DNA from 2 places in the Desulforegula conservatrix Mb1Pa genome. Region 2 is predicted to be linked to the other one. Evidence: predicted binding sites of a transcription regulator. Region 2 holds the regulator's gene; the other holds the start of a gene.
The links. The regulator sigma-54, encoded in region 2, starts transcription at its own class of promoters, with help from an activator protein. The targets are predictions, from matches to a motif close to TNTGGCACANTTTCTGCTNT.
Positions count from the first base shown of each region.

Region 1: K245_RS0108040 (acetyl-CoA hydrolase/transferase family protein) is a predicted target of sigma-54. The motif match lies at 3,739-3,758, and genes of this name have one in related genera.

Region 1 covers NZ_AUEY01000016.1:8,993-15,286, reverse strand. Annotated here, with positions in the region: gene K245_RS0108070 (HPP family protein) at 1-479, shown strand, start outside; gene K245_RS26485 (hypothetical protein) at 703-1,305, opposite strand; gene K245_RS0108055 (cytochrome c3 family protein) at 1,593-2,114, shown strand; gene K245_RS0108050 (multiheme c-type cytochrome) at 2,153-3,553, shown strand; gene K245_RS0108040 (acetyl-CoA hydrolase/transferase family protein) at 3,873-5,222, shown strand; gene K245_RS0108035 (methyl-accepting chemotaxis protein) at 5,949-6,294, shown strand, end outside.
Region 2 covers NZ_AUEY01000013.1:5,866-12,159, reverse strand. Annotated here, with positions in the region: gene hpf (ribosome hibernation-promoting factor, HPF/YfiA family) at 76-441, opposite strand; gene rpoN (RNA polymerase factor sigma-54) at 453-1,901, opposite strand; gene lptB (LPS export ABC transporter ATP-binding protein) at 1,911-2,633, opposite strand; gene K245_RS0106965 (LptA/OstA family protein) at 2,638-3,204, opposite strand; gene lptC (LPS export ABC transporter periplasmic protein LptC) at 3,179-3,763, opposite strand; gene K245_RS0106955 (KdsC family phosphatase) at 3,992-4,507, opposite strand; gene kdsA (3-deoxy-8-phosphooctulonate synthase) at 4,520-5,344, opposite strand; gene K245_RS0106945 (M23 family metallopeptidase) at 5,795-6,294, shown strand, end outside.

The DNA.
Region 1 (6,294 bases), on a different contig from region 2:
CGGAAATATTATGGTCATGGATCGGCGCTTTTCTTGGGATCTCCTTGGTAGGAATCGTTCACTACAGATTTTTCGTGCCATCAGACCTTGTGATGCTCATTGGATCCTTCGGGGCTTCTGCAGTTCTTGTTTACGGAGCAATAAAAAGTCCGCTTGCCCAGCCAAGAAATGTCATTGGCGGTCATATGATTTCAGCATTAATAGGTGTCACGACTCTCAAGCTGATACCAGATCCGATGTGGTTGAGCTCAGGAATTTCAGTTGCGACAGCCATAGCAGTTATGCATGCAACAAAAACCCTCCACCCGCCAGGAGGAGCAACTGCCCTGATTGCAGTCACAGGAGGCGAAAAAATAAAGGCGCTCGGATTTCTATATGTATTTTTTCCTGCCGGCGCAGGAGCCATGCTTCTTTTGGCTGTCGCTCTTATAATAAACAACATCTCGAAAAGCAGGAAATATCCTGAGTTCTGGATATAAGAAGAATATCAATATACGGAGGCATTTATTGACAAGGCCGCTAAAAGTCCGATTCCCGTCATTCCGGCGCAGGCCTGAATCCATAAGTAGCTGAAAAAAATGGATACCGGGTCAAGTCCGGTATGACGCGGCGCCTTTTTGGGGCTTTTTGCGAGACCATCAATTATTGACAAGGTTTATTATATCGCTTTTCAACATCTAAGGGGAACATGGCAAAATATAATCAGATCTCAGAACCTTTGCCCGAGCCATACTTTTTTTCGTAGAATTCAGGATAAAGCTCTTTTGTGCATTCAGGACAAATTCCGTGTGTGAAATCCGCCTCTGAATGTTCTTTTATGTAAAATTCTATCTGGGTCCAGTAGCCTTTATCATCCCTGATCTTTTTGCATGAAGAGCAGATAGGCAGGAGTCCGCTTAGTATCCGTACTTCTTCCAGTGCCTTTTCACGCTGGCGAAGGGCGGCATCTTGTTTTTCCTCAATATTTTTCTTTTGAAGCCCAAGTATGGCAGTCACCCAGATAGAGAACAAGGCAATCGCCCTGTTAAAAACAGCCTTCCACATCTCTGCAACAGCCGGTTTATATAAAAATGCGCCGATCGTAAGTAAAGAACAGATTACGGTTATGATAACTGTTAATTTTTTACCTGGAGACTTGAGAGCAATCAGTACAGCAACCAGATATGGAACCCCCATGGCAACCCCAAGAGGGATCGCCATATCCATCGAAAAAATCAGAACAACAAGAAAAACACAAACAAAACAAAGGCTGAATACTCTTGTTCCGGCATCACCGGACTGGCCCGCAGTTAATATGTCATCCATTTGAAAATCATCACCGTTATTTAAACCATTCAATTGTTTATAATCCAGCACCGAAATGGTTCTGGCAAATTAGCGGACAGCTATGTTAAGCAGAGCCGCAGACCAAATCAAAATGACATTTTTTTGCTTCTGCTTCGCACCACATGACATTTTTTTCTTTATAAAACCGTCCGAAACGAATAATAATATTCGATATAACTATTTTAGTCCCACTAATACGTTCCAGACAAGCCAAAATAACTTTCCCTGCAATAAAACTAACACAAACACTCTGCCAGAGGATGTAAATGAAGAAACTGATCTGGTTTTCCATTATAATATTCTTAATTGCATTGTCGATGTTCCCATTGATGAATCTTGGGTACAAAATCATGGTTGACACTTCAACTCCGGCATTCTGCGCCTCTTGCCATGAAATCAAACCAGCCGTGGAGGCATGGAGAACATCATCCCACGCATCCAACTCCAAGGGATTCACAGCCAGCTGCATAGACTGTCATCTTCCGCCTCCTGAACAGACAGTGAACTTCTTTTTTTCCAAAACAAAACACGGAATCAAGGACTTCTGGGGTCATTTTTTTGGTGAGCCATACGATTCCACCAAGAGGCGAGAAATTGTGTATTCAAGCATGACCAATGAAAACTGCCTTAAATGTCATCAGAACATCCTGTATATTTCTGAAAAAAGAGGTGCAATGCTGGCTCATCGTTCCGCAATTTTTGGGGATAACGGCAAAGGCAAAAGCTGTTTTCTATGCCATCGAAATCTGGTTCATAAACAAAAGAGTCTGTTCAAAGCTAATAATTGATTTTTTAAAATCATCACGCAAATATTAAGGAGGAAGAAATGCGTTTCTTCAAATTGAAAACCGGTATTGTTTCATGTTTCTTATGCCTGGGGTTTGCAGTCCTTGTCGGCGCTGACAATTTTTCAAAAATAAAGTCGTTCAATCTTGAAAGAAGCATGCCTCCTGAAGCATCGGCCTGTATCCAGTGTCACCAGAAGGAACATCCAGGCATAGTTTCAGATTGGGCCTCCAGTCGTCACGCAAATGCAGGAATCACATGCTATGACTGCCACAAGGCAGAACCAGGCGACACAGACATCAGCGCCAAACATGACAAGCAATACGGAAAACCTGATGCACCTTATGCGCCCTCATCCCTGAAAGTGCCTATTTCCGGCATTGTTACGCCAAAAGACTGCTCAAGATGCCATCCTGACGAAGCAAAACAGTACAGTATCAGCAAACATGCCAATACAGTCGAAATCATGTGGAAGGTCGACCCTTGGCTCAAACAGGGACTGAACAGCAACACTGAAAGAAATGCGGGCTGCAATCACTGTCATGGCACAGTAATAGCCATGAAAGAAGGTGAGCTTGACCCGGATACTTGGCCTAATGTGGGCGTCGGCAGAGTCAACCCCGACGGAAGCAAGGGTAGTTGCACAAGCTGCCATTCAAGACACCAGTTTTCAATTGAAGAGGCAAGAAAGCCAGAGGCCTGCGGTCAATGCCATTTAGGCCCTGATCATCCACAGATAGAAATCTACAAGGAATCAAAGCACGGCGACATCTACGATGCGACAGGCAACAAATTCAAATGGGATTCTCCTCCTGGAATGTGGACGCCTGGAGTTGACTATAGGGCGCCTACTTGTTCTTCATGCCATATGTCAGGCTCCGGCAAGACCAAGACCACCCACGATGTTACGGAAAGGCTTTCCTGGGAACTACAGACCAATATGTCCATAAGACCCGAGGAATTCAAGGCCTTCCCTGCAAAAACAAGCTGGAAAGAAGAAAGAACCAAGATGAAGGAAGTCTGTCAGCAGTGCCATGGAGCTACATGGGTCGACGCCCATTACAGCAAGCTGGACAAGGTCATTGACGAATACAACAATGTATACTTCAAACCAGCCAAGGAAATGATGGAGAGCCTTTATGAAAAAGGCCTCCTTGACTCTTCCAAGCAGTTCGACGAGTCACTTGAAACCGAATTTTATGAACTCTGGCACCATGAAGGTAGGCGAGCAAGAATGGGAACAGCCATGATGGCTCCTGATTACGCCTGGTGGCATGGTTTTTATGAATGCAAGAAACGCTTCAATCTACTGATGCATGAAGCTGGAGAACTCATAAAAGAAAACAAAAAAGCTGCTAAATTTGAAAACTATCCGAATGCGACAGGAACCACAATACCGCCCATCCCTATTGCAGCTGAGGATACCAAAAACAAGAAATAGCTTTTAGAAGAAAACTGCGTCCGGTTTTAAAAGCCGGATGCAGTTTTCCCAAATCAGGAACCGACTCCAGAGCTACATCTACCCTGTTTTACAGATTGTAAAATATGGTTACATCATTTCAAATAATACAATGCTTAAATAACACCGCAATCACAACTCCACTCTCATTTGCCATCAATGAACCAGATGGCACGCTTAATGCTATCTTTGGCATGAAAACAATGTTGCTGATATTGCTGACATCAGATTTTCCAGCCCTGATTCGGCATTTTCAAATTTACGTTCCATGGTTTTATCTGTTTTATGAAGGAGGATTTACATGAATATTCATCAACAGTCATACAAGAATAAAGTGATTACAGCCAAAGAAGCTGCGGCCATGGTCAAAACAGGAGACAACATTTATTACAGTGAATTCACACTCTTTCCTCACTCCCTGGATCTTGCACTATCAAAACGAATAATGGACGGTGAACTGGAAAATCTGAAACTTTCAGTGGTATGCCTTATAAAAGTACCTGAAGTAATAAAAGCTGACCCTGAACAGAAAAGAGTAACAACCAGTGACTGGCATTTCAGCGCGGTATCAAGACGACTTGGAGAACAGGGTCTTATCAGCTACGTTCCGATGACCTATCACCAGGGACCGCATATAATACGCAAGTATATTGATTACGACGTGGCATTCATTTCTGCCGCTCCCATGGGTAAAAACGGAAATTTCAACATAGGCATTTCCAATTCAATGTCTTCTGCCGCAATATCCAAATCAAAAAAAATAATTGTCGAAATCAATAAAAACATTCCGAGATGCCTTGGAGGTAACCAGGAATTTATTCATGTTTCCAAAGTAGATCATATAATCGAAGGTGAGCACCCTGCCCTTGCAGAAACAAGCATGAAACAGGCCTCGGACGAAGACAAAAAAATTGCGTCCTACATCATAAATGAGATACGTGAGGGCTGTTGTCTTCAGTTAGGTATAGGAGGTCTGCCCAATCTGATTGGAGGAATCATAGGAGAGATGGGAATTCCGGATCTGGGAGTCCATACAGAAATGATGGTGGATTCGTTTGCCGATCTTTATGAAAAAGGACTCGTTTCCGGTGCCAAAAAAAATACTGACAAAGGCAAGATGACATACACATTTGCAATGGGAACAAAAAGGCTTTACGACTTTTTAAATAATAATCCGGCCTGCGCGTCATATCCTGTGGATTATATAAATGATGCAAAAATCATATCCCAGAACGACAATGTCGTTGCCATAAACAATGCGCTTGAGATTGATCTCACTGGTCAGGTCTGCTCGGAGTCATCCGGTCACAAACAGATTTCAGGCACAGGTGGCCAACTTGATTACATATACGGCGCATTCCTTTCAAGAGGCGGCAAAGGCATAATAGCCATGAAATCGACCTTCAACGACAAAGACGGCCAGCTCAAATCAACTATCAGGCCCGTTCTGTCACAAGGGGCCATTGTTACGCTTCCACGATCAATAGTTCAATATGTGGTAAGCGAAAACGGCATTGTCCAGCTAAAAGGGAAAAACACAAAGGAAAGAGCCGAAGCCCTCATCAGCATAAGTCATCCTGACTTCAGGGAGGATATGATAAAAGAAGCTGATAAAATGGGATTATGGGGTAAAAGGGGGCATTCCTTCTGATCGATCGGCACGATCCGGGTATAATAGGCTCGCAAAAAGCTATGATCCGGCTAAATGTTTAAATCTATGGAACAAATCATTTTGGGTTATGGGGGAACTTTTGTAAAAAGTTCCCCCAAGGCTTTCAAAAACCACAGAATTTTATCATAATAACTTCTCATTATATAAATTAATGTGGCTCTGCCTGATTTTCAGTTAAGAAGTGCCTTTTATGGTTAATTTGCCATCAAAAAAGGGTGATGCGTAGGCCGGATTAGGACGCCCATTGTCCGTAATCCGACGTTAAGCCGAGTGCCTCCGGCGAGGCTTTATAACCCAATAGACCAAAATCAGATGAAGCGTATTCTTTCGGCTGTTTTGAAGTTGATAGGGGAGTGCCTCGAGCGGGTTGCTTTTTGTAAAAAGCTCCGCAAAAACTTTATGGTTTTGTTAGTAGGCAAAAAACTGATATTTTTAGAGTTTTAAAAATGTTAAGCCCATGAACTTTCAAATGTTACTGAGAATTGAGCATAACCACATAAATTAATTCGTCCATCATTTATTTTACTGCATTTTTTTGAAGAACTTCTTTCAAAAAAAATCTATTAAAAGTCATTATAGGAAATAGTTACAAAATTTTTATTTAAATTGACGTTTATTTTTTGAATTAGTTTCTTTTTATGATATGAAAACAACGTTTCTCTTTAAAACCCAGGTAAGAACTCTATTCCCCAAGGATTTAGAATCATGTCGAATTTTTATGCTCAGCTGATTAACTGGTTTGTCCCTGAAGAACTGACCTCTGAAGCAGAAATAAGGCGAAAGGCTAAACTTCTGGTATCAGCCTGTTTTCTCCTTCAGCCATTCTTTCTTATAACAATCATTAAATGGATAAAAGAGCATCAGACAATTCTTATTGGCAATATTGTTCTGGCCATGTTTCTCATATTTGCCTGCGCCTTCGCCCTCAAGCTTACAAAATCTCTCAAATTTGCGACTGAGGCCCTGATTTCATCATTATTTCTATACATGAGCGTGTACAATATTTTTTCTGGTGGCATTAATTCTTCGTCAATTTACTGGTTGATGTCGG
Region 2 (6,294 bases):
ACCATCAGTGGATTGTCTGTGGTTTGAAAATGCTAACCACTTCATACATCCATCGGCTTATTTACATGAATCCGATTAGCTTTCTGATTCCATATCTTCGTCCTCAATACCAGCTTCTGTACTGTCGGACTTGATACCATTTTTAGAAACCGGCCTTCTTTCGCGTACTTTTTCCTTGGACTTTTTGATCTGAGCCTTGATTTTGTCTGCGGCCATGTCGATTGAAGAATACATGCTTTCACTTTCTTCCGTAGCATGAAGGCTAAGCTTGTCACCAACCAGGGTAACTTCAGCAATGTGCCTGATCTTTTCAACGCAAAGAACCACATTCGCCTCTACCGGCGCATCAAGAAGTTTATCAAGTTTTTCAAGTCTGGTTTGTACATAGGACCTTAAAGCTTCGGAGGAGTCGAAGTTTTTGAAGGTTACGGATATCTGCATGATCTACCTCCTTAGTATTGTTTGCGTTTGTTGGAAGGCAAGATTTTCATCATTTCCCGATATTTTGCTACTGTTCTACGGGCTATGTCCACATTTGCCTCTGTTTTTAGAAGTTGAGCTATTCTGTCGTCGCTGTACGGATTCTTGGGGTCCTCGCTTTCTATTATCTGTTTTATTTTTTCAAGTACCGCAGCCGAAGCTATTGCCTCGCCATGCACCCTGTTTATGGAACTGTTGAAAAAATACTTAAGTTCAAATATGCCCTGTGGTGTATTGGCATATTTGTTTGATGTCACCCTGCTTATTGTTGACTCATGCATGTTTATATCAAGAGCCACATCCCTTAGCACCATGGGTTTCAGATATGCAACCCCTTTTTCAAAAAATTCCCTCTGAAATTTGATTATGCTCTCCATTACGCTGTAAATGGTTTTTTGGCGTTGCTGGATGCTTTTGATGAGCCAGGCGGCCGAGCGTATCTTTTCCTGGAGGTATTCTTTGGTGCTGCTTGTCATATCTCCGCCCCTTGAGGCGGCCTGTCTGTAATACGAATTGATGTGCAGTCTCGGCATGCCGTCATCGTTCATCATAATAATGAAATCATCATCATGCTTGTAAACATAGATGTCCGGAACAATGTAGATTGGATCTTCATCATTGAAGCCTCTGCCAGGCTTGGGCTCCAGGGATTTAATGATGCTTATGGCCTCAACCACCTCTTCAATTTCTACCTTGAGTGCTTTTGCAATTGCTTTAAGATTTCTGTTTTCGAGATTCTTGAGATGGTCTTTGATGATGGCTTCCACAAGCTCATCTTCAATATTCAGGTGTCTTAGCTGGGTCATCAGGCATTCGGTCAGATCCCTTGATGCTACGCCCACAGGGTCGAATGCCTGTATTTTTTTTAAAACAATTTCAGTTTCTTCAATGGTCACCCCGGCGATTTTTGAAATCTCTTCAATATTTGCCTCGAGATAGCCGTCTTTGTTCAGGCTGCCGATTATTGCGCTTCCTATCCTCTCTTCTATTTCATCAGGAGCAGACATGAGCAGCTGCCAAAGCAGATGATCTTCTAACGAGTCCTTTTTTGCGATAAAAGATTCATATTTTGGAGCTTCTTTTTCCTCGCCTTCGTTTCTTGTCTTGCCGGATCCGCCATAATCGTCAAAGTATGCTTCCCATTCAGTATAATCATCCTTGAGTTTTTCCTCGATTTTTACTTCTTCGAGGGGGGCGTCCATGGAAGCCTTGGCAAGCTCTTCTGCCTGTTCAAGTCTTGCGTCTCCGCTCATGTCAAGGGACGGCTCCTGCAATTCCTCCAAAGTAGGATTTTCTTCAAGCTCCTGACGGATATGGTCAATCAGCTCAAGCTGTGGAAGCTGAAGCAGTTTGATGGCCATCTGTAACTGTGGCGTCATCACAAGCTGCTGTGCAAGTTTTAATTGTTGCCTTAATTCCATTGCCATAATTTATAGTTTGAACGTGTCGCCTAAATAGTTCTTTTTGGCTATCTCGCTGGTTGCTATTTTTTCGGGAGAACCCGACTCAATGACTCTTCCATTACTCATAATATAAGCATTGTCACATACACTGAGCGTTTCCCTTACATTATGATCTGATATCAGAACTCCAATGCCCTTGTCTGTGAGATGGGATATAATCTGTCTGATATCGATTACAGCAAGCGGATCTACCCCTGCAAAGGGTTCATCAAAGAGCACAAACTCAGGATTTGTCGCAAGCACCCTCGTGATCTCGAGTCTTCTTCTTTCTCCGCCCGAAAGAACCGAAGCCCTGCTTTCCGAAAGATGCCTTATTCCAAGTTCATTCATGAGATCTTCGGCCCTTGTTTCCATTTCTGCATTGGTGAGCGGAAGGGTCTCAAGGATGAGCATTATATTGTTTTTGACGCTCAGCTTTCTGAAAATTGAAGCGTCCTGGGGGAGATATCCAATCCCTTTTCTTGCCCTTATATGTATCGGGTAAGGTGTTATATCCTCATCTCCGAGAATCACTCTGCCTGATTCGGGCCTTATCAGTCCAGCCGCCATATAGAATGTCGTGGTCTTGCCAGCTCCGTTTGGCCCTAAAAGGCCAACCACCTTGCGGCTTTCCACCTCTATATCGACACTGTCTACAACTGTTCTGCCATTATAGGTCTTTACAAGCTTTTGAAGCGAAAGCACAGACATTTTATCAAAACCCGCTTTTGTCAGAAAAAATAAGCCCCGAAGCCCTTGATTTGCCGCTGCCTATACATTCCGAAATAGATGTGTTCTGGTCAATAACTATTTTATTGCAGGTTAATTTTCCTTCTGGCCCAGTTACTGTCGAGTCCTTGCCAGTAAGAATTATTTTCTTGTCATCGGCTGTAAAAACTGCCTTTTCAGTTATGGCCAGACGTTTTCCCATGCTTATGTTTACATTGCCAGTGGCCGTTACTTTTTTAATCTGCTGGGTTTCGGTTGGTTCTTTTTTAGATTCGCCCTGTTTTGTATCAGGTTTTGAGCCTGAGAAATCTATTTCAATCTGGTCTGCGCTGATCTGTTTGTCTTCCTGGAAAATAACGGCTTTTCCTATAAGATTTACAATTTTCTGGTTGAGGTTGGTCGTCACTTTGTCTGCAGAGAAGGAGATTGGAACGCCTGGTTTGGATTCCGGCAGTTTCTGCTGTGATGATGCATCGCCCTGACAGGCCAGAAATATGATAGTTGCTAAAGTTATAATGATTCCGGTTTTATGGTTGTTTGAAATAAAGGTCATTAATAATCCCTTTTACATGTCCGGAGCATATGATTTCGCTTCCGTTCAGATCCAGGCTGAACCCGTCAGCCGTCATATTCAGTCTCGATCCTGTTACTTTGACCTTTTCTTTGGATTCTATTATATGCTGTTTGCTTTCATAATTCAACTTGGCAGTTGTTATTGTATGGTCAAAATATGTAAGGGAGACATCACCCTCTGCTTCGATTGCGCCGGTTTCAGCACTTATTCTGCATTTTTGAGCTGACAGCCCTGCTTCTTTCCCGTCTTTATTAAAAAAAGATGCCTTTGCTCCGGTGAATACGGCTATTTTGCCTGCTTCGAAATAATCAACCCGGTCTGCCTGAAGGCCCCACTGCTTAATTCCGTCCTTGATCGATTCATGCTTTATACTAGATGCGGAAAGAGTTGCTTCAGGATTGATGTTTGACGAGTCCGGTTTTTTTGCAGGCGTTTTAAAACGTGAAAAAACAAAGGACATGATGACTGCGGCAAGCACAATTAATGCCGCTATAGCCAGTATTCTTCTGATTGTCCTGTTATCCATGCCTATTGTCATAATTACGCTATATTAAATATGATGGTCTCTCAAAAAGTCAAAAATGGGCGGTGTCGTCACGCCGGACTTGATACGGCATCCAGTAATTACAAATAGTTCTGGATTCCGGCTCCCGATTTTCACAGGGACAGGCCCCGCCGGAATGACGGTAATCGGACTTTTTGCGACTTTGTCAAATATCACGCCTGTTTTTAGTCAGATTTATTATATTCACCATCTGAATAGGCTTTATTTAAAGAACTTTTCTGTGGCAGCTTCCCAAAGCCCCTGGGACTTAAGGATTGCTTCACAAATTTCTCTGACAGCGCCTTTGCCGCCGTTTTTACTACTTGCAAAAGCAGCAATCTTTTTTACCTCATCTACTGAATCAGCAACAGTCAGGGGTATTCCCACTCTTTTTAAAAGAGGGATGTCCGGAAGATCATCCCCTATAAATGCAATCTCTTCGGCTGCAAATCCAGTATCCTTGCATATTCTTTCAAGAATCTTGCCTTTGTCTGAGACACCATCGAATATGGTTTCGATTCCGAGATCCTTGCATCTTTTAATGAGAGCTTCTGATTTTCTTGCAGTTACTATACCGACCATTACGCCTGAGGTCATCAGAAGCCTTATCCCAAGACCGTCCCTGACACTGAATTTTTTTATTTCAGTATCGCTTCCATAGATTATTTCTCCCTCGGTTAGCACTCCGTCCACGTCCAGCAGAAGCATTTTTATCTTTTTAAAAATGGCGTCATTCATATTGAGGCTGTCCTATTTGATTACAATGTCACGGATCATTGCAAGCTGGGCTATTATCTTTTCAGCATCATCGAGTCTCAGGGAATTTGGGCCATCGCATAAAGCCTTGTCAGGATCGGGATGGATTTCCATGAATACAGCGTCGGCTCCTGCTGCAACCGCTGCCCTTGCAAGCACAGGCGCAAATTCTCTGTTTCCTCCGGAGCTGTCTCCCTGACCACCTGGCAGCTGTACGCTGTGTGTGGCGTCAAAAACAACAGGGCATCCTGTTTTCTGCATTATTGGTATTGATCTCATATCAGAAACCAGGTTGTTATAGCCGAAGGACGCTCCTCTTTCTGTTATTAGAAGATTTTTGTTGCCCGTTGATTCAGCTTTTTTGATCACATTGGCCATATCCCATGGTGCAAGGAACTGCCCTTTTTTTATGTTGACAGGTTTACCTGTTCTGGCTGCTGCGAGTATGAAGTCGGTCTGCCTGCACAAAAAAGCAGGGATTTGAATAAGATCAAGTACTTTTGACGCTTTTTCTGCTTCTTCCATCAAATGGATATCAGAAGTTACAGGAACCCCCACTTCTTTTTTGATGCTGTTTAGAATTTCGAGGCCTTCGTCTATACCCGGGCCCCTGAAGGATGAAATGGAGGTTCTGTTGGCTTTGTCGTATGACGCCTTGAATATAAAAGGTAGTCCGAGTCTGGTGGTAATGTCCTTGAGTGTTTTTGCTATTTTCAGTGTAATCGAATATTCCTCGATTACACATGGGCCTGCTATAATGCATAAGGGGAGGCCGCTGCCTATTTCAGTACCTTCACAAATTGTTACTTTGTTGTTCATATTGCTGCACCGTATTATTATGGAAAATATGTTTTAGAGAATCCGAATTATTTAGACTATTTCGAATTATACCCGACAAGGTCGCAAAAAGTCGATTTTCCTCATCACGGCGCAGGCCGGAATTCAGAAGTATTTAAAAATACAAAGATGCCGGATCAGGTTCGTAATGACGCTGACGCTTTTATTTGCCTTTTTGCAGGCCCATCATAAATTAATTAGTTTTCATGAAAATCCGTCTGCCATGCTGATCTTTATCAATAAATTGGGCAGACCCTTATTTCTTTACCATCCTCTTTAAGAGTTTTAACAACCCTTACCCCAAGCCAGCAAAGCTAACCCGCGTCTGTTTAAAAGTCAAGCTGTGAAAAACGGCTTGCCTGCCATGATCTAAGTTGTTAATAACATGGTTTGGCAAAAAACATAATTAAATAGGAATTGGAGTTTACGAAGTTGCAGCTCAATAGAAAAAGAAGCAAAATCGGCACTTTGTTGGGGTTTTTATTTTTTTTGCTGGTCGCGGCCATTTTTGTCGGGCTGTTTATCAGATTTGAATGGGAAAAACCTGTACTTGAATTAACTATGGCCTCGGATTCTATTGGTTCGGATCAGGGAGTGAAGGGAACAATATCCGATGAAAAGAGCGGGCTGAGAAAGCTTAAAGCTGTCCTTATCAAAGATGGCAAGGAAATGGTGCTTCTTGAAAAGGATTATTCAAATGGCGCTTTCTGGTCAAACAGCGGAGTCAATTCAGACAGTTTCGAGATAAAAATACAGCTTAAAGATCTAAATATCCAGGATGGTGCTGCTGTTCTGAGGGTAACAGGTTGGGACTGCTCATGGAATGGCTGGTTCCACGGCAATAAAGTCGAGTATGAAAAAAATGTTCTTATTGATACAAAACCCCCTGTGGTCACGGTACTCAATACACAGATTTATCTGAATCAGGGAGG